DNA from 4 places in the Buttiauxella sp. BIGb0552 genome. Region 3 is predicted to be linked to each of the others. Evidence: predicted binding sites of a transcription regulator. Region 3 holds the regulator's gene; each other region holds the start of a gene.

Region 1 (7,726 bases), on a different contig from region 3:
CTTCCGTGACCGTTTGCAGTCGTTCATCAATGCTTAGCATGAGGTTGTGAGCAGGGTTTGCTGCAGTTTCCGTGATATTTTCTATGACGTGCCCATGCCTGTCTTTACGAACCAGTCTCTCGCCCGCTTTACCCGTCAACTGGCGATTGAAGCTCTTCTCAATACCTTCAATACCTTGATCATCAATGTTGGTAAAGCCGAGCAAGTTTGCTGCAACATGGCCTGCGGGATAAAACCGACGTGATTCATCACGTAATGAAATTCCTGGCAGTTTCAGGCTCTCGATGTATTGCGCTTGTTGCGGATCAATTTGGCGGGCGAGGTAAATGAAGCGATCGGCTGGATTACGGCGAATGCGGGCGGCAATTTCATTAAGTGGCATATGTAAGGTTGTTGCCAGAGCCTGCCAGCGGCTACTAATTTGCACGCCACCTTTTTCCATTACTGTTTTCGGGTCAGCCCAGATTGCTTTTACCGGGACGCTCACCGCCAAAGGTCTGCCATTGCGGTCTTCTATCATTCCACGCGGTACGACGATGGGTTCTTCACGTAATGAACGCATGTCTTCCTGCTTAACCAGATTTTCGGGTGAGATGATTTGCAACCAGGCAACACGCCCCAGTAAGAACACCAGACACATAAAGATAGCGATGCAAAGAAGAGCAAAACGCCACTGAATAAAATTACCCACGATTCCAGGGGCGGTTTTTCTCACATTCAATCCTTAACGACAACTAAGCGATTGAAAATTTAAACATAATGGGGAAACTAACCAGACAGGAACAGTGCTACAAGATGCGCTGCTTTGCTACAAGACATAACTGAGAGAGCTTTCCAGAAACACATAGAAAAATAATGGTCAACATTCAGACATGAAAAAGCCCCGCTACAAGAGCGAGGCTTTCATCAAAATTTGGCGTTATTCGCGCCAGGTCTAATTCAGACGAATTAGATAGCAGTTACGTTAACCGCTGCAGGGCCTTTCTGGCCGTCCTGGATTTCGAACTCAACGTTCTGGCCTTCAGCCAGAGTTTTGAAGCCGTTACCCTGGATTGCAGAGAAGTGTACGAACACATCTTTGCTGCCGTCAGCAGGAGTAATGAAGCCAAAACCTTTAGACTCGTTGAACCACTTAACTTGACCTTTAATCTTTGCCATTTTGCAAAATTCCTTAGATTGTTTTCTTTGCCCGGAGGCATAACTTAGCTAAAACAGAGACATTACTGCATGAGGCACTAATATAAGGCTCGGCAGAGAAGCGGTATTCAACGACAACGTGTTTACTCAGAACTTCTTTACTGAAAATGCCACACATAAACAGAACTGTACCTCGTTTAACCCAACGTGTTATCACATACAACGCAATCAATGGCAAGCCATTTTTCGGCGTGTATCGATCTGTCGCACAAATTCCGAAACTCATATTGTAATGAAAATGAAATGCACAATTTGTGCATAGATTAACAGTAAACAATGATGATTCCGTGCATTCATATGACGACCACAGACAACGTTTTTACCATAGCCCAAAGATATCTTTTCGTCCAGGCGAAGTGCGAAAAAGTCGATATCACCGGCATTATGCTTATGATTTTTTTAGCATAGCTATGCAAAAAATGAACAATCTCACATTGCTACTAAAACAATATAACTGGTATAAGAAATAGCGAGAATGGAAAAATGAATAAAGCTTGAGCAGTTGTCTGTTTATATTGCACCAAAAGAATGAAAGTTTAATCAACCCATGCTTCATGATGAGGCAATAAAAACGTTTCGCTATATTTTCGATGTAATAAAGTAACCAAAAGATAGCTCGTAATAGCGTCTTAAAAATTTTTAATAATGTTTAAGTCTTAATTTTAAATAAGTGTGAACTTTGACCAATACACAACGGCGAAAAGAGTCGCCCATCCTCACCTTCATCATCAAGTGCGGTTAGTAGCTCTTGCGGTGGCATGTCCAGTGATTCATCAGCCAGTTCAAATACCCCCCAATGGATAGGAACCGTAAAAGGCCTGCCCAATTGCTGCCAAAGCTTAACCGCCTGCTGCGGATCCATATGATGGCTACTCATGAACCAGCGCGGGGAATAAGCACCTATTGGTATCAATGCCGCATCCAGGGAGCCTCTGAACAAAGCAATATCAGCAAGTCCTGCCGTATAGCCTGTATCACCGCTAAACCATATCCTTAAGTGACTACTTTCGATAATCCACCCGCACCACAAACTCCGGTTACGATCCCAGAATGAACGCATGCTCCAGTGCTGTGCCGGCACCGCTGTAAAAGTCATTCCTTGCAGGGTAAAGCTCTGCCACCAGTCAAGCTCAGTTACATGGCGTATACCACGACGGGTAAACCACTGCTTTAAGCCCAGCGGGACAAAGAAATGAGTGTCGGGGAAACGACGGACAATCTGTTGAATGGTGGAACGGTCCAGATGATCGTAATGATTATGTGAAATCAAAACAGCATCAAGTTGATGCAATTCATTGATATGAATTGGGGATGGAGTCTTGCGCTTAGGGCCTGCAAACGATAATGGGGAAGCTCGCTGGGACAACACGGGGTCGGTAAGTAAATACAGGCCATTGATACGCAACAATACCGTTGCATGCCCTAACCACCACAGCCGGTCATCTTCTCCCTGGAGTTCAGCCTTTTGCCACCAACGTTCAGTGAAGGCGGCATAACCATTACTCGGAGGATGGGGCAATCCCTGCGCTTTTCGCTCTTTACGCCAACGTTCAACATCACCCGGTTTTCGTAAGCTTGACTCCAGATTACGAAAACCGTCAATTTGGTGATGAGATTTTAGGGGATCAAACCAAGGATTTTTCCACCGCATGGTCACTCCACAGCAACACAAACAGGTTAATCAGGATTAGCGCTCAGCGACCAGACGAATAAAATCATCTTCCACTTCGTCATCTTCCTTTGCTACTTCTGGTGCTTCCTTGACTACTTCAGGCTCGTTCGCTTCACACAAACGTCGTAACAGTGCAGTCTGCCGCTTTTGCTGATCCAGCAACTCTTCAAGAAGCTCGATCTGTTCATTGGTGCGGCTACTTGCACGGTTAACAAAGAACCACATTACGAGGCCGATAACCAGTACCACCAGGGAAACTGTCAGGGACACGATATTCAACGCGCCAACACTTAATTCGTTCATATTACCACCTCAGCAAAACGCGCTATTCTACACCTGCCGGGTCTTAAGGTAAGCACTATGTGGATAAAAACACACTACCAGGGAATAAATTTATTAATTGTACAAATGCCGCTGAAAAATTGTACATCCTGATCGCACATTACATTGACCATTTGGGTCCATAGCAGCATGCAGACGAAAAAAACCGCAATCAGAATAAGCCATCTGTACTTTCTCACTACACTCTCCACCTCTTTCCTATTTATTGTAAAGTCTGACATAGACAGCCTAAACGACACATAACTCTCACGTATATTATTTAAGAATCATCACATTGCTAGTACAGTGCAATCCGCTACGCTTAGAAGTCTAATTACTTAATAATAAGAGGCACCTATGCGTATTGTGATCCGCACTATTATTGTAATAGCGCTTTTGTGGATCGGTTTACTCCTCTCTGGATATGGAGTTTTGATTGGAAGTCATGAAAATGCTGCAGGTATGGGGCTTCAATGCAAATACCTAACTGCTCGAAATGTCACCACCGCACAATTTGTTCATACCAGTAGTGGAATTATCGGACTTAGCGATTGCCCAGTATTGCGTAAAAGTGATGAAGTTATCGATACGGGTAACTAGGAACATATAAAGAAAACGCCGCTAAATAGCGGCGTTTTCTCTTTCATCAGAATGGATATTCGTGATAACCCATTTGTTCAGAAATAGTTCGCGCTGCGTCATGAAGCATCGCTACATATTCATGGAGCCTGTCTTCAGAAAAACGAAGTGTCGGGAATGAAATACTCAAACCGGCAATAACAACTCCAAATCGGTCAAAAACAGGTACGCCGATGCAGCGTAAACCTTCTTCCTGTTCTTGGTTATCTTCACCGTAACCCTGCTCACGCACGGTATCCAGAACGTCCAACAATTCGTCGGTACTCATGATAGTGCGCTCAGTGCTGCGGTTATATTCCACATCAGCAAGGATTTCACGCACTTCATTGCGATCGCGCCACGCCAGAAGCACTTTACCAATCGCGGTGCTGTACAATGGGTTACGACGACCGATGCGCGAGTACATGCGCAGGTTGTACATAGAGTCAATCTTATGGATATAGACAATACTGTCTTCATCCAACGCACCCAAGTGGATGGTTTCTTTCGTCAAACGCGATAGTTCTCGCATTTGAATGTCTGCGCTACGAATCAAATCAACGTTCTGCAATGCACGCGCACCCAGCTCAAACAGCTTTAGGGTTAGCGAGTATTTTTCAGATTCGCCTTCCTGAGCAACATAACCCAGGGATTTCATAGTCTGCAAAAAGCGATAGACGGTGCTTTTTGACATCATTACGCGTTGCGATAATTCAGTAATACCAATTTCGCGTTCTTCGCCAAGCGCCTGTAAAATGCCAAAAACTTTCAGGACAGAAGAGACAGAATCAGGTTGTTTATCCAGATCTGCGATAGCCATTAAATCACCTCGATCGCATTTGTTTTATAAAAATCAGAACTGGTTTTTAGTATAAGTTGACTACCATGTCATCGCAATGAATCTATTCTATTTCGTTACAAATCTGCGACATATCCCTTAAATTTAGTGCTATTATTATTGCTCTTCGAATAAATCACCCATGAAGTTAAATTTCCCTTATGGATAAAACCCTTGCTGATGGGCTGCCAATACCGCAGCGCTATGGTGCTATTTTGGCCATTGCGTTGGGTATCACAATGGCAGTTCTGGATGGCGTGATCGCAAACGTAGCACTTCCAACTATTGCCCGAGAACTAAACGCCAGTCCGGCAGAATCCATCTGGATAGTGAACAGCTATCAAATCGCGATAATTATTTCGTTACTGTCGATGTCATTCTTAGGCGATATTTTTGGTTATCGCCGGGTATATCAGTGCGGGCTGATTCTGTTTTGCATGACATCACTATTCTGTGCGCTGTCGAATTCATTGCCCATGTTGACGTTTGCTCGTGTGCTTCAGGGCTTTGGCGGTGCCGCATTAATGAGCGTCAATACTGCTCTCATCAGGCTTATCTACCCGCAAAGACATCTCGGCCGCGGAATGGGAATTAACTCGTTTATTGTCGCCGTATCCTCAGCTGCCGGGCCAACTATTGCCGCCGCTATTCTTTCTGTCGCGTCTTGGAAATGGCTGTTTTTGATTAATGTGCCAATTGGTATTCTCGCGCTATTGCTAGCAATTCGTTTTCTACCTCCCAATCAACAAAAATCACAGGGCCAACGCTTTGATATCCCCAGCGCGATTATGAATGCCTTGACGTTCGGTCTGTTGATCTCGGCAATTAGTGGTTTTGCCCAAGGGCAGTCAGGGTGGCTGATCATTTCCGAGCTCGTTGCATTAGCTGTGATTGGCTTCTTCTTTATTCGTCGCCAACTGAAACTGCCCTTCCCTCTGTTACCCGTGGATTTATTACGTATTCCTGTATTTTCATTATCTATGGGAACGTCCGTTTGTTCCTTCGCCGCTCAAATGCTAGCGATGGTTTCACTTCCCTTCTTCCTGCAATCAACATTAGGACGCAGCGAAGTCGAAACGGGTCTGCTTCTCACACCGTGGCCAATTGCAACAATGATAATGGCTCCGGTTGCAGGTCATTTGATTGGGCGAGTACATGCAGGGCTGCTGGGTGGGCTCGGGCTTGTTATTATGGCATTCGGTTTATTTGCTTTAGCGTTGTTACCACACAACCCTACCGATATCGATATCATCTGGCGCATGCTTTTGTGCGGTGCTGGGTTCGGTTTGTTCCAGTCACCTAATAACCACACCATTATTTCTTCAGCGCCGCGTAACCGCAGCGGCGGTGCTAGTGGCATGTTAGGCACGGCTCGTTTATTAGGACAGAGTTGCGGTGCAGCCCTGGTGGCTTTGATGTTCAACCTTTTCGCGATTCACGGAACGCATGCCTCGCTTTTACTGGCAGGGAGTTTTGCAACCATCGCCGCCATTGTCAGCAGTTTACGCATGTCCCAACCTACGACTTCGCAGGCATAAAAAAAGCGTGCCAGCGATGGCACGCTTTTTTACCACGTTTTACGACTACTTCAGGTATTCGCCGTTACGCAGCGCTTCAATGCGTTTATCCAACGGTGGGTGAGTCATGAACAATTCACTCATAGACTTCGCCTTACCATTGATACAAAACGCCATCATGCTGCTAGCTTCTTGCGGTTCATAGCTGGTTTTCAGGCGCTGCAGTGCGGCAATCATTTTTTCACGACCGACCAATTTTGCAGATCCGGCATCAGCATGGAATTCACGGTGACGTGAGAACCACATTGTGATGATGCTCGCCAGAATACCAAATACCAGTTCCAGAACAGTCGCAATGGCAAAATAGACAAACGGGTTGCCGTTGTTGCTCTCACCTTCATCCCGATTACCAGACAAGAAGCCAGAAGCGACTTGCGCGATGATACGAGAAATAAAGATTACGAAGGTGTTCACTACGCCCTGAATCAGCGTCATGGTTACCATGTCGCCATTCGCGATATGGCTGATTTCGTGTGCGATAACCGCTTCTGCTTCATCACGGCTCATGTTCTGCAGAAGACCGGTGCTAACAGCAACAAGCGATGCATTACGACGAGCGCCGGTGGCAAACGCATTAATATCTGGCGCATGGTAAATAGCCACCTGCGGCATGGCGATACCCGCTTGCTGAGACTGTTGGCGCACTGTTTCCATCAGCCAGTGCTCTGTTTCATTGCGCGGTTGCTCAATCACTTCCCCGCCCACTGAACGCAATGCCATCCATTTGGACATCAGTAATGAGATGATTGAACCACCAAAGCCAAACAACACCGCCATGATCATCAGACCCTGCACGCTGCTCGACTGGATCCCCGTCAGGCTTAGCACTAGCCCGAAAACGACCATGACTGCAAGGTTGGTCAACAGGAAAAGCCCGATACGCATCATAATTTTCTTTTTACCTCGGTTAAAAATACGCATTCTGCGTTACCCCACATCGTAGGGGCAAGCTTGCTATTTTCAAGCATTCATCGTTGCCAAGTGGTTAATAATACATAACTTTACATTTAAGAAGAGGTTGATTTACGCGGCTTGATAGAGGTAAAAAAAACGGGCACAAAATTTTGTGCCCGTTGGAGGAGTTACTTAGCAGGAGCGGGTTGCTCAGCTGGTTTATCTTGCTGCATTTTTGCAAAATCCAGCGCGATATGAACCGTTTCATCGAGATAAGGATCAGGTTCCTGATAATCCTTCGGCAGGTCGTCGAGTTTCTTCAACGGCGCTTTTCCTTCTCGTTTATAGCGGTCATTAATCCGCTCCAGACGCGTAGCATCATCTTCCTGGTTCTCTTTCTCGCGCTGAGCAAGATTCAGGGAAACAATATTGCGCTTATCTTTCAGGGCATTGAAGCGAGCAATATCCTTCATGATGTACTGGAACTCAGGATCGGCTGCTATTCTATCCTGGTGCAGTTTAAGCAATTGCGGCTCAAACTGAGTCAGATCGCCTGACTTAACGTAAGTAGCGGCGTTGATGCTATCCCAAGGGAGCGCATTATCTTCA
Region 2 (7,726 bases), on a different contig from region 3:
CAGGTTGTCGGCACACATCAGGCCACAAGGAATGGACAGTACGATGGCAAGGGCAGTGCCCCAGACGGCGATTTGCAAAGTGATAGACATTTCACCCAGATAGTCGCGCCACTGGCTGAAATCCGGCGGGAAAAAGTCGGCTGCAAAGGTGGCCATGTTGCCGGAATCTTTAATCAAGGTGAGCGGGGCCATTTCCGCGCCTTGCCAGGAGGCAACGAGTACCGCTAACAAAATCGCCCAGCTTAGTAGCGAGAACCAGCTACGTTTTGGTGCGGCGACTTGAATGGTTTGTTGCATGGGGTGCTCCGTGTTTGGGGCTTTAACCCTCTCCCTCAGGGAGAGGGTTAGGGTTTTTTTTACTGAACCGCTTTATTCACGTTGCTCATGGCAGACAGTGCCGCAGTCAAACGATCCAGATCGCTAAGTTGGTTCTGCAACTCGCTGACTTTGATTGTTTTATCTTTGTCATCCATGCCTTTGTTGTCCTTCACGCCCTGCATTTGTTTAAACAGAGCTAGCTGGCGAATCGGCACCAGTTGCAGGTCGCTGGACGGACGGAATGGAGCCCAGCCGAGACGGGTCAGGACGTCTTTCTCTTCCGGTGTTTTTCCGTAAGTCATAAAGAAGTCGTAGATCTTGTCTTTGGTGGTTTCAGACAGGTTTTTACGCCATGCGATTGGGTCGCCTGGGATCAGTGGAGATTTCCAGATGACTTTCAGTTGTTTAAGTTTTTCCGGTGCGGAAGTTTTCAGTTTTTCGAGGTTTTCGGTGTTGTTGGTTGCTACATCGACTTGCTTGTTAGCCACTGCCAGGGCGTTGGTTTCATGGCTGGCATTCACGGAGCGTTTAAACTCGCTCAACGATGCGTTGTTCTTGGCGAAAACGTAGTATCCCGGGACGAGGTAGCCAGAAGTAGAGTTCGGGTCACCGTTGCCGAAAGTCAGCTCTTTACGTTTTGCCAGCATGTCTTGCAGGTTGTTGATTGGGCTGTCTTTGTTAACAATCAGCACGCTCCAGTAACCCGGGCTGCCATCTGCCGCTACCGTTTGAGCAAATACCTGGCCGTTAGCGCGGTCTACTGCTTCCATAGCCGAAAGGTTGCCGTACCATGCGATATCCACTTTGTTAAAGCGCATCCCCTGGATAATCCCTGCGTAATCCGGTGCGAAGAAAGCATTCACTTTCATGCCCAGTTTCTTCTCCATATCCTTCAGGAACGGGTCCCACTGCGGTTTCAGGTTTTGTTGTGATTCAGTCGAGATGATGCCGAAGTTCAGGGACTTTTCTTGTTCATCCGCATGGGCGGTGCTGAACAGAGTGCTGACGCTTAGCAGGCTGGTAAAGGCGAGGGCGGCAACTTTTTTGTAGCTCATGGCTGACTGTTCCTTGAAAGAGATAACAAAGTTGTTAAGCAGCAACCGCATCAACGCGATTCATGCTGCGGTAAAGATTGCCCAGACGTTCGTTGTCGAACTCAGAGCTGCTTCCGTCGTAAAACACATGACCCTGACGCAGAGCGACAATGCGTTCGCAATAGCGCAGGGCGTAGTCCACCTGATGCAGCGTCACCACTACGGTGATGCCATCCAGGCGGTTAATGTCATGCAGCGTTTCCATCACGATGCGGGCTGATTCCGGGTCGAGTGAGGCAATGGGCTCATCGGCGAGAATCACTTTTGCTTGCTGCATCAGCGCACGGGCAATCGCCACGCGCTGTTGTTGCCCACCGGACAGGGTGGACACGCGCTGATACGCAAATTGCGTCATGCCGACGCGGGTCAGCGCCTGCAACGCACGTTGATGTTGTTCGCGGGTAAACCAGTTAAAACAGGTACGCCAGAACGGCGTGGAACCCAGTGCGCCAATCAGTACGTTTTCCAGTACCGTCAGGCGGTTCACCAGGTTGAACTGTTGGAAGATATAGCCGGTGTGAGCACGACTCTTGCGGATGTCGCCTGCCAGACGGCCCGCTTTTTGGACGGTGCGGCCAAGCAACTCAACATGGCAATCAGGTGATTTATCAGAAGTAATCAGACCGCTCAGGTGGCGTAAGAGGGTGGATTTGCCTGAACCAGAAGGCCCCAGCAGAGCGACCATCTCACCTTCATTAACTTCCAAATCAACAGCATTTAATGCCTGATGCTGGTTGAAGGTTTTGCTCAATTTGTTGACGCGAATAATTGTTTGCATCATTCAGGCTCCTTAAAAAGTTGCCTCATGGTGCCGATGAAATGTGACGATTTTGTTAAGGATAAGTTTCGATATGATGAAGAGTGAGTTCCAGCCTGGAAGTCATCAGGCTAATCAGCTATTTGTCGTATTGTTTCACGCTTCGTTTTTGTCTTTGCTTACAGGTACCCTTTGGTGTTGGGAAAGCAGCGATGAGCAAAAACATTATTTTTTGTGCCGATGGCACATGGACCGCTCCCGGTGTAGAAAATCAAGCGGATGACGAAGCCGCAGCGAGTAACGTTTATCAATTGTTTGTTGATCTGAAAGGGAATGTTGATAAGCAGAGTTTGTTGTTAGCCAATGAGCAAGAAAAGATCCTTACCAATAGCAGTGGCGGGATCGTACAAGTTGCCAAGTACATTTATGGTATGGGCGATCCGCATAATGGTCTGGTGAAACGCCTCGGTGGCGCGTTTGGTGCCGAGTTGATCGTGCCGATCATTCGCGGATATAGCTTTATTAGTCGGCACTGGCAGGCGGGCGATCGTATCTATCTGGTGGGTTTTAGCCACGGTGCTTATACCGCGCGAGTGCTGGCGCAGATGATCATCGACCGTGGTTTATTAAATCGTGAAAAGCTGAATTTAAACGCTCGCAATAAAGATGAAGCGTGGCGTTTTGCTTCATCCGTATGGGCACAATATCTTGCTCATACTCCGGATATGAGCCCCAGCCTTTTGGGAAGTGTGGTGCGTGAGTTGCCGGGATTTTTCTGTGACAGTGTGGACCCAACCTGCATTTCGCGCCCGATGTCTATAGAAGCGGTTGCCGTGTGGGAAACCGTTGGGCAGATGGGGATTCCTAAGTATTTCAATGATAAGCGCTACAACGTTTTTCGTTTTAACAATACAGAGCTGCATTCACGGGTCAAATACGGGCTTCAGGCCATCGCCATTGATGAGCAGCGTCTCGATTTAGCGCCAGTGCTGTGGGATAACCGCGATCGTATTTTGCAGGTGATGTTTCCCGGTATTCATCATGATGTTGGTGGGGGCTATATTGGTACGGACGAAGACCGCAGCTTGTCGAATGGCGCGTACCTTTGGATGCATGATGCACTCGACGATTTGGGCGTTAATCTGGCACCCAGTGAAGTGGTGGCTGACCCACTTGGGCCGCTGCATTGTGACTGGTATCCGCCCACACGTTATCTGCGCATTATGCCCCGGCAACTCCCGCCGCCGGTTACCTCATCAACGATGGTCCACCAGTCGGTGATCGAGCGTCTTAGTTGTGGCACAACGCTACTTCAACAGTCGGCACTCAATGGTGAATGGCTGAACGGGTCATATAGTCCGCAGCCTTTGCAGGATTATTTACGCGGCGAGGGTGCAATTCCCATTAACTGGGCGATTGCACGTTAGTTAACTATTGGGAAACTACCGTCTGTTATCGAGCAGACGGTAGCGACCCAGAGCTTGGTTACATTGGTTTTTCGACATTCACCATCCACGGAATACCGTATTTATCGGTAAGCATACCGAAGCCTTTTGCCCAGAATGTTTCGCTCCATGGCATGGTGACATCACCACCTGCGCTGAGACTATCAAACCAGCGTTTGCCTTCAGCGACATCTGTGGTGGTAAGGCTCAGCGCATAGCCCGTGTGTTTCACTTTATCGGCGCACATATTGCCGTCGCTCATCATCACTTCGCCACCGCCAATGCGCACATTGGCATGCATGATTTTATCGTCCGGCCAGTTAAAACCGCTGCTGCATCCTTCAGCCGACTGATTCTCGTCTTTTGGCATTTCACCAAAAGTCATTTTAAACAGTAACTCAGCACCGACGGCTTGTTTGTAGAACGCTATTGCTTCTTCGCAGGTACCGTCAAAAAAGATGTAGGGTCCGATAGACATTGTTCGTTCCTCATAATGCGGAGTGCAGAACAAGTTTAGTTGGGGGAGTCTGGGCAAGCCAGGCGGGGGGGAGGGATTTTCGGTTCACCCGAGAGGTTTTGATGCTTATGTAGGATCGGGGGTTTTTCCGTTCACCCGCACGTCTGGCGACTTCTGCAACTGTCGTTAACGGTGAACGTGCCAGGTGGCTCACGCCAGCCCCTGGCGACCCCGGCGCCCGGTCATTAAATTGCCGCTGCGCGGTAAACCCCAGCTTATCCCCAACGTTCAGGGTCGTTCGCGACTCGCTCCCGGCGATCGCTCTCTTTCGCTGCTCCCGGCAGCTCAACCCTGACTTATGGGGAACACTGGGGCAATTTATACCGGGACTCAAGGTCAAAACCGGTTCGGCTTTTGAACTTAGCTTTTGACGTTGACCTTTGAGTCCGGCATAAATCGCCTTCGTTTTGACTGTAAGGCCGGGTCGAGCCGTCGGGAACGGAACCTTCTCTGGCTTTGCAGGAACCGCCCCTCAGGGGCAGGGGGAACGAACCTAGTTCTTCTTAACGAACTCAGACTTCAACTTCATTTGTCCAAAACCATCAATTTTACAATCGATGTTATGGTCGCCTTCAACCAGACGGATACCTTTAACTTTAGTACCAATCTTCAGCATAGAAGAGCTGCCTTTAACCTTCAGATCTTTAATTACAGTGACGTTATCACCGTCAACTAACAGGTTGCCGTTGGCATCTTTAACTACCAGTTGATCGTTGTCTGCTGCAGGTTCGGCATCATTCCATTCATGTGCACATTCCGGGCAGATAAACATACCGTTGTCTTCGTAGGTGTACTCGGAATTGCATTTAGGGCAATGAGGGAGTGTCATCGTCATATCCTCAAAAATAAGCTTTAAAAATTGCGGTTTCCCGCCAAAAGTGGCGTGATTATACATTAAAACCCTACTTTTGTGGGGACGATTGCCGCTATGCCTTGCGCCAGCCAGAATATCGTAATAAGAAAATGCTATTTTAAAACGTTAATCAATTGCCAAATTCGCGACGAAAATACAGAATAAGTTTATAAAAATACGCTATGGTCTTTCTTTCTGGTTATTTAGCCAGAAACTCACGCTATGAAAAAATAAGCCTGATTATAATATTGTCGAATAAATGATTTCCGCGCGTAATTATAATTTCCGGTACTGAATAGGCACAAAAAATATAAAGGTTTTTAAAAATCCGGATAATTTGATTTAAGTAAGGATTTTTTATGCACACACAAGCAATATTTGAGTTAAGTCAGGAAGCAGAGCGGTTATTACAACTCGCCCTACAAAATCTGAATACACTAAAAACAGTTTCTTTTACTACACAGCATGACGTTAATTATTCTGGGCAGTCCCAAACTGGAGGGGCCGTCCCTGCAAAATTTAGCCCCCGCAGCATCCAGTCGCAGCAGGCTATGCTGCAAAATGAGTTACGCAAAATAACTCAGCATGAAATGGTATTAGCGATTGTCGGAACAGTAAAAGCGGGAAAATCAACCACCATTAATGCCATTATTGGGACTGAGGTATTACCTAACCGTAATCGCCCTATGACAGCATTACCGACACTAATTCGCCATACCCCGGGCCAGCGTGAACCCGTGCTGCATTTTCCCTATGTTCAACCCATCGAACAGCTTATGAATACGTTGCAAATTCGTTTGCAACAAACCGATCGCGAAACGCTGTCAAAGCATCTGGAAATTGATCGGGATATGACGGGATTATTAACCCGTATTTCCCAAGGGGAATCTTTCTCTAAGCATTATCTTGGTGCCCAACCTATTTTCCATTGCCTGAAAAGCCTTAATGATTTAGTGCGTTTATCGAAAGCACTGGATGTGGCTTTTCCATTTAAGGCCTATGCCGCAATTGAGCATGTTCCTGTTATTGAAGTGGAGTTTGTCCATTTAGCAGGAATGGATGAAGCCTATGGGCAACTGACATTACTGGATACTCCGGGGCCAAACGAAGCCGGGCAGCCGCATCTACAAAAAATGCTTCAGGAGCAGTTGTCGCAGGCTTCTGCTGTGTTGGCGGTATTGGATTACACCCAATTAAAATCCGTTTCTGACGAAGAGATACGTAAAGCGATATTGGGCACCGGGTCATCCGTCCCGCTCTATGCGCTGGTGAATAAATTCGACCAAAAAGACAGAAATGGTGACGATGCAGAACAGGTTAAAGCGTTAATTTCTGGCACGCTTATGAAAGGAACGATTGAGCCTCACCATGTCTTCCCTGTGTCATCGATGTGGGGATATCTGGCTAATCGTGCCCGCCATGAATTGGCATTGCACGGCAAGCTACCGGACCCGAATGAGCAACGTTGGGTGCAGGATTTTGCTGATATTGCACTGGGCCGCCGCTGGCAAAGTGAGGATTTGGCCGATGCGGGTGCTTTGCGCCAGGCGGCTGAGGTGTTGTGGGAGGACTCGCAGTTTGCTGAGCCCATTCACACGGTGCTTCATGCAGCACATGCCAATGCTTCAATGTACGCACTGCGTTCTGCCTGCCAGAAATTACTGAATTACACGCAGGGTGCGGAGGATTACCTGAATTTCCGCTGCCAGGGTCTGCATATTGCCAGCCAGCAACTGCAGCAGAATATCGCAGCCCTTGAAGATGACATGAGTCTTGCCGCTTCCAGTCAGAAAGCCGCAAACGTCGTTGCGCAGAGCAATACTAAGCAGGCTGTTGAAGCGATGAGTGATTTTATTCGCCGTTATGAACAGCAGATTAATGACAATATTCAGGACTATTTTCAGCATGGAAAAGTGCCTGAAAAGCTCCAGCGCCAGGCTTTGTCGTTTGGGACTCAGCGCGGTAATGACTTTGATGCGCGCTATGAAACGCTCAGTTTTGACGATGAACAATCGGCACAAATTGCGCTGCACAGGATCCGCGCTTCATGCGAAATCATCTTGACCGCCGCGCAGGAAAAGATGACTGAAGAGTTAACCCATCTTTTTAGTTATCTGGAAGTTGAACTGGCAGATACGCTGCGTAACACCCTAAAACCGATAGAGACTCGCGTTGCACAAGGGTTAGCGCAAGCAGGTTTTAGAACCAATATAAGTCTGCCAGTATTTCATGTTGGCTTATTAAACTTCAATGCTAATCAGGCATTTAATGAACTCATTGAAGAGCAGGATATTCCTGTCTCCCAACTGCGACGCCAGGCCGGGATGCGCGGAACGGTTGCGCGCTGGCTTAATAGCGAGGATTGGGGCTGGGAAGGATATACCGTGATGCAAAGTCGCTACGTCATTTCTTTAGCTGACGTACAACGCAAACTGTGTCAGCACGTCAGCGATTTCCTGTTGCAGCTTAATCAGAATATGGCCGCGCAAATTGAAATGTCTGTGACGGAGGGAATGGCAGCGTTCTTTGTTGATTTTTCCCACGCACTGGAAGCGATACGTCTGAACCTGCAACAAAGCCTGGTGGTGCGCCAGCAAAATGAAGAAGCGGTGACCGCTTTGCGCCAACAGCTTCAGCAGTGCGTAAGAATCACACGTTACATCCATGAGGACACCCGCCTGTTGCGGGATGATATTCAGACGCTTTTTACGGTAGAACAGCAATGAGCAGTGTATTACCAGG
Region 3 (7,726 bases):
TGCACGGTGATTCCAGCGGTGTACGTGGTGCTGCATGGTTGTGGCCATTAGAGAAATAAAAGCGGGCCTATGACGCTGCGCTCGTAGATAGGGTAAGCGCAGCGTCATCCGCAAAAATCAACCGACAGCAAACTCCTTCGCCAGGCGACTCACGCCTAACCCGTTAATCTTCTTCACCTTAATCTGTACTGGAATGCGCTCTTTCATAGCTTCGACGTGGCTGATGACGCCAATGGTTTTTCCACTGGCATTAAGCGTATCCAGCGCATCTAGCGCGGTATCCAATGTTTCGGCGTCCAGCGTGCCAAAGCCTTCATCCAGGAATAGCGAGTCGATACGCGTTTTATGGCTCACCAGATCGGAGAGCGCCAGTGCCAGCGCAAGGCTGACCAGGAAACTCTCGCCACCAGAAAGTGTACGCGTGTCACGCACCGCATCAGCCTGCCAGGTATCCACCACTTGTAATTCCAGCGCTTCGCTGTCTTTTCGTTGCAGCAAATAGCGCCCGTGCAGTCGGTTGAGCTGGTTGTTGGCAAGCCATACCAGGTTGTCTAGCGTCAGCCCCTGAGCAAACTTACGGAATTTGTCGCCTTCTTTTGAGCCAATCAGCGCATTGAGATAACCCCAGTCTTCAACTTGCTGCTGGCACTCTACAATGGCCTGCATCAGCCCTTGTTGGCGCTGGCGGTTTTCAGCATCGTGGCGCAATTGCTGCTGAATCTGGCCTTGCTGAGTGGTGTTCTCGCGCAACTGCTGGTTGCAATGGGCTAACTGTTCTTGCAGCTCGCTCAGCTGTGTATCTTCCGCCAGTGCTTGCGGGCGAGCAGCAGTATGCTCCGCTAGCGCTTTCTCAGCCTGCTGGCAGAGCACGGTTTGCTGCTGGTGTTGTTGCTCAAGCTGCTGTTTTTTCTGCTCAAGCATCTGGCGTTCATTTTCATCCAGCAACGCCGCCTGGAATGATTCCACGTCGGTAAAGGGACTTGCGGTAAGCGCACTTAGGAATTGCGCGTTTGCCTGAGCAACACGAGTTTCCTCTTGCTGCAGTTGCTGTTGCAGTGTTTGCCATTGGCTTTCCAGGGCAATGCAATCGCTGTGCAGCTGGTGCCAGTTTTGTAATTCTGCGATTTGTTCGCTTTCGGATAGCAACGCTGGCACGGTGCCATCGTCAATAAAGGCATTTAACACACCCTCAAGGCTTGCCAGTTGTTGCTGCAAACGCGGTAACTGTTCACTGCGTTGCTGCCAGAGTTGCGATTCCTGCTGTCGCTGCGCCAGCCAGTTATTTTCTTCACCGTGAGCGGGATGTTGCAGGCCAACATTTTCCAGGGCTGTGTTCAGCGCTTCGCGTTGGGTTGCAATTTCATCGGCAAGTTTACGATGCTGGACGTTCGCCTGAGTTAGCTGTTCTTCCAGCACAATGCGCTGGCTAAGCTGATGCAGCTGCTGTTCGCGCTGCTCCTCACTTTCGAGCCAGTGCTGAATATCATCTTCGGGTGCCAGCACCAATTGCAGGCTGGCGCACAGTTGTTGCCAGTGAGCGCGCAGCTCGTTTTCTTCTTCATCCAGGGTCTTGATGGTATGAATCAGGTTTTCACGTTGTTTGCGCTGTGTATCAAGCTGGCCTTTCATCGCAAAGCCCGCTTCTGCAAGGCTTGCTACTTCCAGTTTTAATTTATCCAGGCGCTGCTGGTTTTCACCTGGTTGTATCGCCTGGTAATCAGCGACCGCCGGGTGTTGCGTGGAGCCGCACAGTGGGCAAGGTTGCTCAGGTTGCAAAAGGGCGCGTTCAGCTTCCAGGCTGACAATGCGTTTTTCCAATTCGCATACTTTCTCCAAATCACTCTCATGTTGGCGGCGTTCTTTATATTGCTGGCGTTTAAGCACCAGCTGCGCATCGCCTTCGGTAATCTGTTTCTCAAGAATGGCGAGCTCTTGTTGCTGAAGAGCTTTGCGCTTGAGTAATGAGGAGAGCTGCGGTTGAAGCGTTGCAAGCCTCTGGCGCTGAGGGCGCGCGGCAATCGTCGTCTGTAAATGAGCACTAACTTCATCTGCGCTAAGAGACAATTCAATGACAGGCAGCAGAGCGAGTTTTTTCTGGCTGGCATCGATATCTCGTTGCAAAGTTTGTAGCTGAGTGGCATCACGCTGTTGCTGGCTGAAAGCCATGCGCCAGCCTGCCAGTTCTGCCCCCCACAAGCGAAAATGTCCGTGGGTTTTCAGCCAATCCTGAAGCTGAGTATCCTCTTCAGTCAGTTTTGCAGCCTGGCTTGCTGCTGCGAGCCGTGTCTGCTGGCGGCGTGCCTTTGTCTGAAGTAAGCGAGTGTTCACTTCCTCAGTTTTAATGCGCGTGGCTTGTAGAGTGGTTTGTAATTCCTGTAACCGTTTCCAGTCCGGGCGCAGTTTTTCTGCGGGTTGCGCTCGGGTGAGTTTTTCTAACTGCGGTGCCGCCTCTGTTATTGCGAGGGTTGCAGCATTCAAGGCCTGTTGGGTCTGTGTATGCTTCTGTGTGAGCTGTGAAAGCAGGCCGAGCCACTGCTGGTGTTGCTGGAGTTTAAGTTGTTCTGCAAGCTGTACTTTTTCTTCAGTAGTAAGTGCCTGCAAACTCTCAGCAAGCTGCTGGCGCTGCTCTTCGCTCAATAACGCTACACCCGCAGCCTGGGCTTGCAGGTTCTCAAGTTGGCTGCGCACATTTTTATGATTTTCGAACACTGCCGCAGAAACGGTGCCGTAAATTTCAGTGCCGGTCAGTTCTTCGAGCAGCGAGGCACGGTCATTGGCATCGGCATTTAAAAAGGCAGCGAACTGCCCTTGGGATAGCATCATCGAACGGGTAAAGCGGTCGTAATCCAGCCCGGTCAATTTGGCGGTGATCTCGAGCTTATCTTTGACCTTATCGGCGACTATTTTGCCGCTGGCTACTTCTGCCAGCTCCACACGCGGGGCTTGTAGATTGCCGTTTACCGCGTTGCGTGCCCGGTTCTGGCTCCAGAATGCGCGGTAGGCAACACCTTTTACTTCAAACTCCACTTCCGCCAGACATTCGGCTGTATCGCGAGTCATCAGATCATTTTGCGACTGTGAGACGGTATTGAGGCGCGGCGTCTTGTGATAAAGCGCGAGGCAGATAGCATCGAGCAGCGTGGTTTTCCCCGCACCAGTTGGCCCGGTTATAGCAAACAATCCGTTGCTGGCAAAAGGCTCGCTGGTGAAATCAATTTTCCATTCCCCTTTCAGGGAGTTGAGGTTTTTTAACCGTAGGCTAAGGATTTTCATGCCTGTTCCTCCGTGTCATGCAGACTGGCAACGGTTTGAGCAAACAGGGTGCGCAAGCGCTGCGCACGCTCCTCGGTGGTCTCTTCCTGAACCAGGCGGCGTTCAAAAACTTCCTCAACGGTGAGTTCACTCAGGGTTTCTTTATGCTGCTGGGCGATAACGCGTTCGCGCTGCTCACGGCTACGGCGCAGCAACACCACTTCTACTGGCAGCGTTTCGGTGATTTGCTGGATATGGCGTTGCATATCATGCAGGTATTCATCGGTGGCGATTTCGATATCCAGCCACACTTTGGGTTCTGCCGGGGCATCGCGCCACTGTTCTAGTTGCTGTTCAATTTCAGACAGCGAGCCTTTGATAACCGCTAACGGCTGGCTAACTGGAACAGTCAGTGGGGTGACCTCATGAAGTTTACCCTCGGCAAACTCAACCAGATAAACGCTCTTGGTCTTGCCGGTTTCGTCAAAACTTAGCGGAATAGGTGAACCGCTGTAACGGATATGTTCGGTGCCGCCAATTAATTGCGCACGATGAATATGGCCAAGCGCTATGTAATCGGCATTCGGGAAATGCTGCGCCGGGAAGGCATCAAGCGTGCCAATATAGATGTCACGCACTGCATCGCTTTTTGTCACGCCGACGGTCGTTAAATGCCCGGTGGCGATAATCGGCAGCTTCGCGTCAGCGCGCAAATCGCAGGCTGCGCGATAACACTGCTGATAATGTTCGCTAATGGCTTCCATTAAAGAACGCTGTTTTTCATGGCCGGACAGCCCCGCCTGGCTGCTTTGAATATCGCGTGGGCGCAAAAACGGGATTGGGCACAGAATCGCACCCGCCTGGCCGCTTTTGGTATTGAGCCGGATAGCTTGCTGGCTTGCATCATGGCGGGCACTGGCAATCACATATGTATTCAGGCAGGCCATAAGCTCGCGGGATTCGTTGAGCGTCGCCACTGAATCATGGTTTCCTGCCAGCACCACGAGCGAGCATCCCGTCGCCTGGAGTTGCACCACAAAGCGGTTATACAGTTCTCGCGCATAGCTTGGCGGTGAGCCGGTATCAAAAATATCACCCGCAACGATTATGGCATCCACATCATTTTCAACGGCAGCTTTGAGCAGCCATTCAAGAAAAGCCTGGTGCTCAGGACCGCGACTTTTGGTATAAAAATTTTGACCAAGATGCCAGTCTGATGTGTGAATTATGCGCATGACCTGTCCGGTGGCTTAAAAATGAAGTCCCGATTATATACACGTCGCCCTTGAAGATGCAGGGGCAAGGCGAAAACGGCATATGTCTCTGTGTCATAAATGAAATTGATGGGTTGCTGAACAGTCATTTTTTTCATAAATCTGTCATAAATCTGACGCATAATGGCACCGCATTGAAACAACAATAATTATTCCCTGGACAAGACAAATCATGGCGAAACGCATTCTGGTCGTAGAAGATGAAGCTCCAATCCGCGAGATGGTCAGTTTTGTGCTTGAGCAAAACGGTTTTCAGCCAGTTGAAGCGGAAGATTATGACAGTGCAGTGAACTTGCTTATCGAACCTTTCCCCGATCTGATTCTGCTGGACTGGATGCTGCCAGGCGGCTCCGGTATTCAGTTTATTAAGCACCTGAAACGTGAAGCTATGACGCGTGATATACCGGTGATGATGCTGACTGCGCGTGGGGAAGAGGAAGACCGTGTGCGAGGTCTCGAAGTCGGGGCCGATGACTATATTACTAAGCCGTTTTCTCCGAAAGAGTTGGTGGCGCGTATTAAAGCTGTGATGCGCCGTATCTCTCCGATGGCGGTAGAAGAAGTGATCGATATGCAGGGGCTGATTCTAGACCCGTCGTCGCATCGCGTGATGACCGGGGAAAACCCATTGGATATGGGGCCAACAGAATTTAAGCTACTGCACTTCTTTATGACACACCCGGAGCGGGTGTATAGCCGTGAACAATTGCTCAATCATGTATGGGGCACCAATGTTTATGTCGAAGACCGAACGGTTGACGTACATATTCGTCGGTTACGCAAAGCGCTCGAACATAGTGGACATGACAGAATGGTACAAACAGTACGCGGTACGGGTTATCGGTTCTCAACCCGCTTTTAATTCCTTATCAGGAGAGTGACGCGTGCTGGAACGGTTGTCATGGAAAAGGCTGGTACTGGAGCTGGTGCTCTGTTGTATACCGGCCGTCATTTTAGGCCTTATTTTTGGCCATTTACCGTGGTTTTTATTACTGGCAGTCACTGGGCTGCTGGTTTGGCATTTCTGGAATCTGCTGCGTCTGTCGTGGTGGTTGTGGGTTGATCGCAGCATGACACCTCCGCCGGGGCGGGGGAGTTGGGACCCGCTGTTGTACGGCCTGCATCAGATGCAACTGCGTAATAAAAAGCGCCGAAAAGAATTAGGCAATTTGATTAAGCGCTTTCGTAGCGGTGCAGAATCATTGCCCGATGCGGTCGTACTGACCACCGAAGAAGGGACGATTTTTTGGTGTAATGGACTTGCTCAACAATTATTGGGACTGCGTTGGCCGGATGATAACGGGCAGAACATCCTTAACTTGCTGCGTTACCCTGAATTTACCCGCTATTTGTCGCAGAAAGATTTTGCTCGCCCGCTGACACTGGTACTCAATAATGGCCGCCATCTGGAATTTCGCGTAATGCCTTATAGCGACGAACAGTGGCTGCTGGTGGCGCGTGATGTGACTCAGATGCACCAGCTTGAAGGGGCGCGTCGCAACTTCTTTGCCAACGTCAGCCATGAACTGCGTACACCGTTAACGGTGCTGCAAGGTTATCTGGAGATGATGCAGGATCAAACCCTTGAAGGCCCGCTGCGCGAGAAAGCGTTGGGCACGATGCGCGAACAAACCTCGCGTATGGAAGGGCTGGTTAAGCAGCTTCTCACGTTGTCAAAAATTGAAGCTGCACCCGCGATGGTGCTCAATGAAAAGATTGATGTGCCACTGATGTTGCGTGTGGTGGAGCGCGAAGCGCAAACTCTCAGCCAGCAAAGACAGACGTTACAGTTTGATATTGATCCGGCTTTAAAAGTGTTTGGTAATGAAGAACAATTGCGCAGTGCGATTTCAAACCTCGTTTATAACGCCGTAAACCATACGCCAGATGGCACACATATTACCGTGAGCTGGAAACGGGCTGCGGGTGGGGCGTGCTTTAGCGTTGCGGACACGGGACCGGGCATTTCAGCCGAACACATTCCACGCCTGACCGAGCGTTTCTACCGCGTGGATAAAGCGCGTTCACGGCAAACCGGTGGCAGCGGGCTGGGGCTTGCGATAGTGAAACATGCCTTGAGCCATCATGATGCGCGTCTTCATATTGAAAGCCAGCCGGGTAAAGGAACGACCTTTTCCTTTGTACTGCCTGAGCGTCTTATCGTTAACGAAAAAGTGGTTCAGCCAGAGTAGCTTGCTCTGGCTGTGTCAAAAACACTTTCCACAGGCCAGTCTTCTGGTCTGTGTTTTTTTTGCTCAGATGTAAATCAATAATCCTCGATTGGTTGTAATTTGACCGCACAAACGACCATGATATTTTCTGATGGATAAACTTATCCTCTAACTTTCTGGCTAATTTAAGGATATCAATCTGGTTTTTGGATCCCTTCTTGCCTTCAAACGCTATAAGCGTTTTAATTGCGCCCCTGTAATTGGTAGACCGACTGGATTTGAGTGGTAATTCAAACAACTATTCTTCTCCACCGATCCAGGAAAGGATTTTCCGCTGTCGTAACTACCAATTGCCGCTTTTATGCCGAGTTAACCCGTATAAAAATTTGAATATTTTCAAAACTTTCAACACCACACATCCACAGGCTGTATAAATTTTATGACTCATCATTTGAAATCTCGAGACATCCTCGCACTGGGCTTTATGACCTTTGCGCTGTTTGTCGGAGCAGGCAATATCATTTTCCCGCCAATGGTGGGTTTACAGGCTGGTGAGCATGTCTGGATTGCCTCCCTTGGCTTCCTGGTCACCGCAGTTGGCCTGCCCGTTCTGACTATTGTCGCTATCGCTCGTGTTGGTGGTGGTATTGATAGCCTGAGCTCGCCAATCGGCCGCCGTGCCGGTGTGCTGTTGGCCACCGTTTGTTATCTGGCCGTTGGACCACTGTTTGCGACACCTCGTACAGCGACTGTCTCCTTCGAAGTGGGGATTGCGCCGCTGGTTGGCAGCAGTGAACTTGCTCTGTTTATCTACAGCCTGGTTTATTTTGCCATTGTTATGGCCATCTCTTTGTATCCGGGCAAATTGTTGGATACCGTTGGTCATGTGCTGGCTCCGGTAAAAATTGTCGCGCTGTTAGCGTTGTCAGTCGGTGCGATTCTGTGGCCTGCTGGTGGTATCAGCACCGCGACTGAAGCGTACCAACATGCGGCGTTTTCTAACGGCTTCGTCAATGGTTATCTGACCAT
Region 4 (7,726 bases), on a different contig from region 3:
TAGGCTGCGTTACGCCAAGGCCCAGCAGGAAGTGGTTTACCCAACCCGCCAGTTCGTCGGCACGCTGGAATACGGTAACGTCGTCGCCATCGGGCAGGTAAAGCTGGAACAGGAAACCGTCATCTTCCAGCGAATCGCTCGTTGCACCGTGCATCTGGCGCAATGTGTCGGCAAGGTTTTGACCAAAGGCCAGCCCTTCGTTTGTCAGGTCGTGTAGCTGTGGCTGCCAGCTGGTATCTTTGTTGCCACCGCACAGCATACCGCTAATCAAGCCGTGCATTTCAGAGGCCGTCAGGCCCACACCTTGTTGGTTCAATAGTTGGCCGACTAAGTCGTAGTCAGGCATAGTGTTCTGTATAGACATGCGCATTCGCCATCGTTGGCAGGGATAGTTCATGTTATGCTACCACCAGGGACCCCAAGGCACCAGAAAAGGGCTTGTATCTTCATTTCGGGATAGCTATAGTGACGCCCCTTTCGTAGCCTGGCACAGGTTAGCGAGAGGCAGGCGAGTTAACAGCAGGAAGGTGGCATGTCTGCACAACCAGTCGATATCCAAATTTTCGGTCGTTCATTGCGCGTGAATTGTCCGCCTGAACAACAGGATGCACTGAATCTTGCGGCCGAAGAGCTTAATCAGCGGTTGCAAGATTTAAAAGTTCGCACTAGAGTCACAAATACTGAGCAGTTAGTTTTCATCGCAGCACTGAACATTTGCTACGAACTGGCTCAGGAAAAATCGAAAACCCGCGACTACGCTTCCAATATGGAAGAACGTATTCGGATGTTACAGCAGACCATCGAACAAGCGTTGCTTGAGCAAGGTCGCATAACAGAAAGACAGGGTCCAAATTTTGAATAACACTTCACAGTTACCTATGGTAGAGTGACTTTGAAGACCAAATTTCTCTGAGATGTTTGCATGCGGGCCAGTCCCCTGAGCCGATATTTCATACCACAAGAGTGTGGTGATCCAGATTCTGTGAGCATGCTCGGTCCGTCCGAGAAGCCTGATGATTCTGACGCTGCACTCACCTTGAACCAAGGGTTCAAGGGTTACAGCCTGCGGCGGCATCTCGGAGATTCCCTCTTTCTACCAAATTAGTCATCACCATGACGAAAATTCAGCTAATCCCATCGCTTCGCTCAGAAATCCGACAACACATTCGGCAACGACGCCGTGCACTCACGCCAACTGAACAACACCATTTTGCTGAACTTGCCGCTGTGCGCATGCTTGCTTATGAGCCCATTGCGAAAGCTGCGACGGTCGCTGTGTTTTTGTCGTTTGACGGTGAGCTAGATACCACGCCACTGATACGCGCCTTATGGCACGCGGGAAAAACCGTTTACCTGCCCGTCCTGCATCCCTTTAGTAAAGGCAATTTGCTGTTCCTGCGTTATGCCGAGGATAGCCATCTGGTGATGAACCGTCTGAAAATCCTTGAGCCTAAACTTGATGTGCGTGACGTGCTGCCGCTGGATAAACTGGATGTGCTGATTACGCCGCTGGTCGCGTTCGACGAGCAAGGGCAAAGGCTGGGAATGGGTGGCGGCTTTTACGACCGTACGTTGCAGAACTGGCAGCAGCATGGCTTGTGGCCAGTTGGGCTGGCACACGATTGCCAGCACGTTCCGGCGTTACCTGCGCAAGAGTGGGATATCCCGCTGCCTGCGGTGGTCACGCCATCGCGTATCTGGCAGTGGTAAACTCAGGCTACACGCAGTTTCAGTAACTGCTTTGTGTGCCAGTATTGCAGTATCAAAACCGTAAACAACGCACCGAGAAGCGCACAAAACATATCTGATTGCGTGTCCCAGACATCGCCCTGCGTACCCAAAAACTCATCTGCACCCTGCCCTAATGACAACGCCGCCGCCCATTCAATGAGTTCATACAATGCACTGATGGCGAGCGCTACGCAGCAGACCAGAAACGCGACCATTTTGCGCCCACGGACATAGCCACCACGAATCAGGATTTCCCGTGCAGCGAGTGCCGGAACCAGCCCCTGGAAGAAATGGCCGAGTTTGTCATACGGGTTGCGGCTCAGGCCGAACCATTCCTGCACATCAAAGCCAATGGGTACTTTCGCGTAGGTATACAAACCGCCGACCATCAAAATAATGGCGTGGAAGAAAATCAGCGTATACAGAAGTGGAGTCAGCGGGTAACGAGCGTGAGTCGCTAAAAGCAGAGGGACGATAATAATGACCGGCGTGACTTCCATCAGCCAGGTAAGCCTGTCTGCGGTGCTAAGGCCCGTATAGATGAGAATCAACAACAGGATAAAGGCACCGGATTTTAAGAATGTACTGGTCATGTTGTTTCGCCGCCTGGCTAAAAGCGTAACTATCAGTGGGCAGGGTGAAAAAAACAACTCAGGAAAAGGACTTTAAGAAAAAACAGGAGCCCATGCAGGCTCCAGTAGATTTGAGATTAGTAAAGCAGACGAGCGCGAATAGTGCCTGGAATCGCCTTCATAGATTTCAGTGCAGCTTCAGCAACATCTTCTTCAGCGTCCACATCAATCACCACATAACCCATTTGCGGCGTTGTTTGCAGGTACTGAGCGGCGATGTTGATGCCCTGGTCGGCAAAAATCTGGTTAAGCGCGGTCAAAATCCCCGGGCGGTTTTCGTGAATGTGCAGCAAACGGCTGGTACTTCCACCATGCAATGGCAGGGAAACCTCAGGGAAGTTCACGGCAGACAATGTTGAACCGTTGTCAGAGTATTTCGCCAGCTTGCCAGCCACTTCCAGACCGATGTTTTCCTGTGCTTCCTGAGTAGAACCGCCGATGTGCGGAGTCAGGATCACGTTATCAAATTCACACAGTGGTGAGTTAAACGGATCGCTGTTCGTCGCAGGCTCAGTTGGGAACACATCGATTGCCGCGCCAGACAGATGCTTACGTGCTAAAGCATCACACAGGGCAGGAATATCCACCACAGTGCCACGTGCGTCATTGATAAGCAGCGCGCCTGGCTTCATTAATGCCAGTTCATTGGCACCAATCATATTTTTAGTGGAGGCGTTTTCAGGCACATGCAGGCTGACTACGTCGCTCATATTGAGCAAATCAGACAAGTGCTGCACCTGAGTGGCATTGCCTAACGGCAGTTTGTTTTCGATATCGTAGAAGAAGACGTTCATGCCAAGCGCTTCAGCCAAAATACCCAACTGAGTCCCGATATGGCCGTAACCAATGATACCGAGTTTCTTGCCGCGCGCTTCATAAGAACCCACAGCCACTTTATTCCACACACCACGATGTGCTTTAGCATTAGCTTCTGGCACACCACGAATCAGCAGCAACAGTTGGCCAATAACCAGTTCAGCAACAGAACGCGTGTTGGAGAACGGAGCATTAAACACTGGCACGCCGCGTTTAGCCGCAGCATTCAGGTCAACCTGGTTAGTACCGATGCAGAAACAACCCACCGCCACCAGCTTTTCAGCAGCAGCCAGAACATCTTCAGTTAAGTTAGTGCGGGAACGCAGACCAATGAAATGCGCATCACGGATCGACTCTTTCAGGGCTTCGCTGTCCAGCGCGCCTTTATGGTATTCGATGTTGGTATAGCCTGCTGCGCGAAGGTTATCCACGGCTTTCTGGTGTACGCCTTCCACCAGCAGGAATTTAATCTTGTCTTTATCCAGTGATACTTTTGCCATTTCCCGACCCTATTTTTAGAACTGATGTTGTGCTGTGTGATAAGACACCCTTCTGCCAAAATATCAAAAATTACGGGCGGGGCAATATAAACGATTGCGCAGGCATCTCGTCAGAAAAGGAATAAGGCGTATAGGGCAGCAGAAAATGCTAATCAGGGAAGATAACCAGGAATGAAAAGTAGACAGTTGTTAATAATGTGACATATGTCACCAAATTTAGCGTTAGATTATTTTGTCATTTTTTATTCATTTTAAGGGGCGCTACTGCGCCCCGGTCATATCATTTCACAATGGTTTTCACGCCATCGGCAGTACCAATCAACGCCACATCCGCACCACGGTTAGCAAACAGGCCAACCGTCACGACACCAGGGATGCCGTTAATCGCATTTTCCAGTGCGATTGGCTCGGCAATGCTCAGGCCATAAACATCAAGAATGATGTTGCCGTTATCGGTCACCACACCCTGGCGGTATTCAGGGCGGCCGCCCAGTTTGACAAGTTGGCGAGCCACACAACTACGCGCCATTGGAATCACTTCAACTGGCAGCGGGAAATTACCGAGTATACCCACCTGCTTAGACGCATCAGCGATACAGATAAACTTTTCCGCCACAGACGCGATGATTTTTTCACGGGTCAGAGCGGCGCCACCGCCTTTGATCATTTGCATTTGGCCGTTGATCTCATCTGCGCCATCAACGTAGATGCCCAGTGAGTCAACTTCGTTAAGATCAAAAACAGTTATACCAAGGCTTTTCAGTTTGGCGGTGGAAGCGTCGGAGCTTGAAACAGCACCATCAATCTGATGTTTGATAGTCCCGAGAGCATCAATAAAGTGTGCGGCCGTTGAGCCGGTACCCACACCAACGATCGTGCCTGGTTGCACGTATTGTAATGCTGCCCAGCCGACTGCTTTTTTCAGTTCATCCTGCGTCATGGTTTTTTGCCTGTGTGCTATGAAAACTGACGCGCATTATAGTGCAAGCGCCATGAGATTGTCCCCGTGAATGGCTGAACTCATCCGATCTTTGTGGTTTTGGTCTGGATCGAGTGCAAATTTATGTCATAGTGCTGGGATAACAAAAACAGGAGTCAGCTAACAACAATGAAACGCCCGGACTATAGAACACTACAGGCGCTGGATGCAGTTATTCGTGAACGTGGTTTTGAGCGTGCGGCACAAAAGCTCTGCATCACTCAATCAGCCGTTTCACAACGTATCAAGCAACTGGAAAATATGTTCGGCCAGCCATTGTTAGTGCGCACCGTGCCTCCTCGTCCAACCGAACAAGGACAAAAGCTATTGGCGTTATTGCGCCAGGTGGAATTGCTTGAAGAAGAGTGGTTGGGCGATGAGCAAACTGGTTCCACACCACTCCTTCTGTCTCTTGCGGTCAACGCCGACAGTCTGGCAACCTGGTTGCTGCCAGCGCTCGCGCCTGTGCTTGCCGACTCCCCTATCCGCCTGAATCTTCAGGTGGAAGATGAAACCCGAACACAAGAACGCCTGCGTCGTGGTGAAGTAGTCGGTGCGGTGTCTATTCAGCCACAGCCGCTGCCAAGCTGCCTGGTCGACAGACTGGGTGCGTTGGATTATTTGTTTGTCGGTTCAAAAGATTTTGCCGCGCGCTATTTCCCGAACGGCGTCACGCGTTCTGCCCTGCTAAAAGCCCCTGCTGTCGCGTTTGACCATCTCGACGATATGCACCAGGCGTTCTTGCAGCAAAACTTCGATTTGTCACCGGGCAGCGTACCGTGCCATATCGTTAACTCGTCAGAAGCCTTTGTGCAACTGGCTCGCCAGGGCACCACATGCTGCATGATTCCGCATCTGCAAATCGAAAGAGAGATTAATAGCGGTGAGCTGATTGACCTGACGCCAGGCCTGATGCAACGCCGTATGCTGTACTGGCACCGTTTTGCACCGGAAAGCCGCATGATGCGCAACGTTACCGACGCACTGCTGGAATACGGGCATAAAGTTCTACGACAGGACGCAGAATAGAAGAAGGCCGCTAATATTTAGCGGCCTTCTTGTTTTGTCGGATGACGATAACGCTTATCCGACCTACATTTTTGCAGTTTTATAGGGTGGATAAGCGCAAGCGCCATTCACCATTTATTGTGCAGACTGCTCGCTCTTAGCGCGTTCCAGCTCAAACACCACATCAACCTGGTCATCAAACTGAATAGTTTGCTGGTCGTAGGTATCCTGGGCTGAAACCGGCGCAGCCGCGTCAGCTTTCATCATCCGCACCATCGGCGCTGGCTGGTAGTTAGAGACATGGTAACGCACGCTATAAACTGGGCCCAACTTGCTGCTAAAGCCTTCGGCCAGCAGTTTAGCCTGGCGAACGGCATCGTCGATAGCGGCTTTACGCGCTTTGTCTTTGTATGACTCGGGGTTCGCAACACCCAGAGAAACAGAACGAATTTCGTTAAGACCTGCTTTTAATGCGCCATCAAGCAACTCGTTCATTTTGTCGAGTTTACGCAGCGTGACATCCACCTGACGCACGGCAATGTAGCCTTTAAGCTGCGTTTTACCATCCTTCAGATATTCATATTCTGGTTGAGTACGAAGATTGGCAGCATTGATGTCTTTCTTCTCGATGCCACTTTGCTGCAAGAATGTCAGGTATTGTGCAACACGATCGTCAGCTTGTTTTTTAGCTGATGCAGCATCTTTGGCTGATACATTGACTTCGATTGCGAGCTTAGCAATGTCAGGAACAGCATCCACGCTAGCGGTGCCGGATGTCACAACATGTGGGCCATTTGGCAACTCGTCGGCCAACGCCGGAACCGAACCTAATCCCACTAAAGCGGCTAATGCCAGGGTTTTAAACTTCACTGTAATTCCTCCATGCTACATTCCACTGTCATTACACCCGCAAAATACACGGACGTCTGGCAGCAAGCTTAGCCTGGAATGGTAACTTGTCTATCGGATTTACACCCAAAATAATTCGAGTTGCAGGCAGGCGGCGACGCAGTGAATCCCCAGGAGCTTACTCAAGTAAGTGACTGGGGTGAGCGAGGAAAGCCAACGCACATGCAACTTGAAGTATGACGGGTGATGGCTAATTACCCTATCAGGGAAGCGATATGGCGAACCCCATCTGACGCAAGTTGCAACGCGATAACCCACATCACCACGCCCACTACGCCATTGATAATCCGCTGAGCTTTCGCGGTGCGCAGACGTGGCGCAAGCCAGGCTGCGAGAAGAGCCAGACCATAAAACCATAGGATAGACGCACTCACGGTACCTAATGCAAACCAGCGCTTCGGTTCATCAGCCAGTTGCCCACCGAGACTCCCCAGTACAACAAAAGTATCCAGATAAACATGCGGATTAAGCCAGGTTACCGCCAGCACGGTGGCGATAATTTTCCAGCGCCCCTGCTTCATCACTTCTGCTGAAGCCAGTTCTACGCTGCTACTCATCGCGGTACGCAATGCGCCCCAGCCATACCACAAGAGGAATGCCACACCGCCCCACGTCACGATCGCCAGCAGCCATGGCGACTGCATCAGCAGCGCACTACCTCCAAAAACCCCACCGCAAATCAGCAGCACATCGCTTAAGGCGCAAAGCGAGGCGATCATCAAATGATACTGGCGGCGAATACCCTGGTTCATCACAAACGCATTTTGTGGGCCGAGCGGCAAGATTAACGCAGCGCCTAATGTAAGGCCTTGAAAAAAGTAAGATAACACGATGATTCACTCTTTAATGTTTAGCAATTAAAGAGGAGTTTAATGGGGAATAATTATTAGAGGAAATGGATAATTTTAATGGTTTATAAGTATTGCTAATGAAGAATAGGCCAGCCGAAACTGGCCCCAGAAAATCACGCTTACGCAGCTTCTTTCACTCGTTTGAAATTCACATCCATTTGCGGATAAGGGAAGCTGATTCCCTGCGCATCAAACTCGCGCTTAACGCGTTCCAGCACATCCCAATAGACGTTTTGGAGGTCGCCGCTGTTGCTCCAGGCACGCACCACAAAGTTAATGGCTGACGGCCCAAGCTCATTG

Evidence for each region. Region 3 encodes PhoB, which activates phosphate uptake and scavenging genes when phosphate is short. Its sites were predicted from a motif close to CTGTCATAAAACTGNCNNAT; they were not measured.
Region 1: the regulator PhoB is predicted to act here: its motif matches at 4,721-4,740, upstream of kdgR (DNA-binding transcriptional regulator KdgR).
Region 2: the regulator PhoB is predicted to act here: its motif matches at 2,232-2,251, upstream of phnC (phosphonate ABC transporter ATP-binding protein).
Region 4: the regulator PhoB is predicted to act here: its motif matches at 3,866-3,885, upstream of serA (phosphoglycerate dehydrogenase).

Annotation. Positions count from the first base shown of each region.
Region 1 is NZ_SODY01000001.1:23,262-30,987, reverse strand. Features, by position in the region: gene ftsI (peptidoglycan glycosyltransferase FtsI) at 1-715, opposite strand, end outside; gene cspE (transcription antiterminator/RNA stability regulator CspE) at 949-1,158, opposite strand; gene EDF88_RS00145 (DUF2627 domain-containing protein) at 1,172-1,315, opposite strand; gene EDF88_RS00140 (MBL fold metallo-hydrolase) at 1,847-2,848, opposite strand; gene EDF88_RS00135 (YebO family protein) at 2,885-3,172, opposite strand; gene mgrB (PhoP/PhoQ regulator MgrB) at 3,247-3,390, opposite strand; gene EDF88_RS00125 (YobH family protein) at 3,548-3,790, shown strand; gene kdgR (DNA-binding transcriptional regulator KdgR) at 3,837-4,628, opposite strand; gene EDF88_RS00115 (MFS transporter) at 4,808-6,184, shown strand; gene htpX (protease HtpX) at 6,230-7,111, opposite strand; gene prc (carboxy terminal-processing peptidase) at 7,306-7,726, opposite strand, start outside.
Region 2 is NZ_SODY01000006.1:131,936-139,661, forward strand. Features, by position in the region: gene phnE (phosphonate ABC transporter, permease protein PhnE) at 1-297, opposite strand, end outside; gene phnD (phosphonate ABC transporter substrate-binding protein) at 357-1,373, opposite strand; gene phnC (phosphonate ABC transporter ATP-binding protein) at 1,408-2,190, opposite strand; gene EDF88_RS17735 (DUF2235 domain-containing protein) at 2,382-3,596, shown strand; gene yjdN (VOC family metalloprotein YjdN) at 3,655-4,092, opposite strand; gene EDF88_RS17745 (zinc ribbon domain-containing protein YjdM) at 4,625-4,960, opposite strand; gene EDF88_RS17750 (dynamin family protein) at 5,344-7,710, shown strand; gene EDF88_RS17755 (diguanylate cyclase regulator RdcB family protein) at 7,707-7,726, shown strand, end outside.
Region 3 is NZ_SODY01000002.1:841,793-849,518, reverse strand. Features, by position in the region: gene mak (fructokinase) at 1-59, shown strand, start outside; gene sbcC (exonuclease subunit SbcC) at 118-3,273, opposite strand; gene sbcD (exonuclease subunit SbcD) at 3,270-4,487, opposite strand; gene phoB (phosphate response regulator transcription factor PhoB) at 4,699-5,388, shown strand; gene phoR (phosphate regulon sensor histidine kinase PhoR) at 5,411-6,718, shown strand; gene brnQ (branched-chain amino acid transporter carrier protein BrnQ) at 7,137-7,726, shown strand, end outside.
Region 4 is NZ_SODY01000003.1:334,150-341,875, forward strand. Features, by position in the region: gene EDF88_RS10485 (YecA family protein) at 1-364, opposite strand, end outside; gene zapA (cell division protein ZapA) at 533-862, shown strand; RNA gene ssrS (6S RNA) at 904-1,087, shown strand; gene EDF88_RS10500 (5-formyltetrahydrofolate cyclo-ligase) at 1,114-1,710, shown strand; gene EDF88_RS10505 (DUF2238 domain-containing protein) at 1,713-2,324, opposite strand; gene serA (phosphoglycerate dehydrogenase) at 2,441-3,679, opposite strand; gene rpiA (ribose-5-phosphate isomerase RpiA) at 3,960-4,619, opposite strand; gene argP (DNA-binding transcriptional regulator ArgP) at 4,788-5,687, shown strand; gene EDF88_RS10525 (oxidative stress defense protein) at 5,802-6,536, opposite strand; gene argO (arginine exporter ArgO) at 6,770-7,405, opposite strand; gene mscS (small-conductance mechanosensitive channel MscS) at 7,546-7,726, opposite strand, start outside.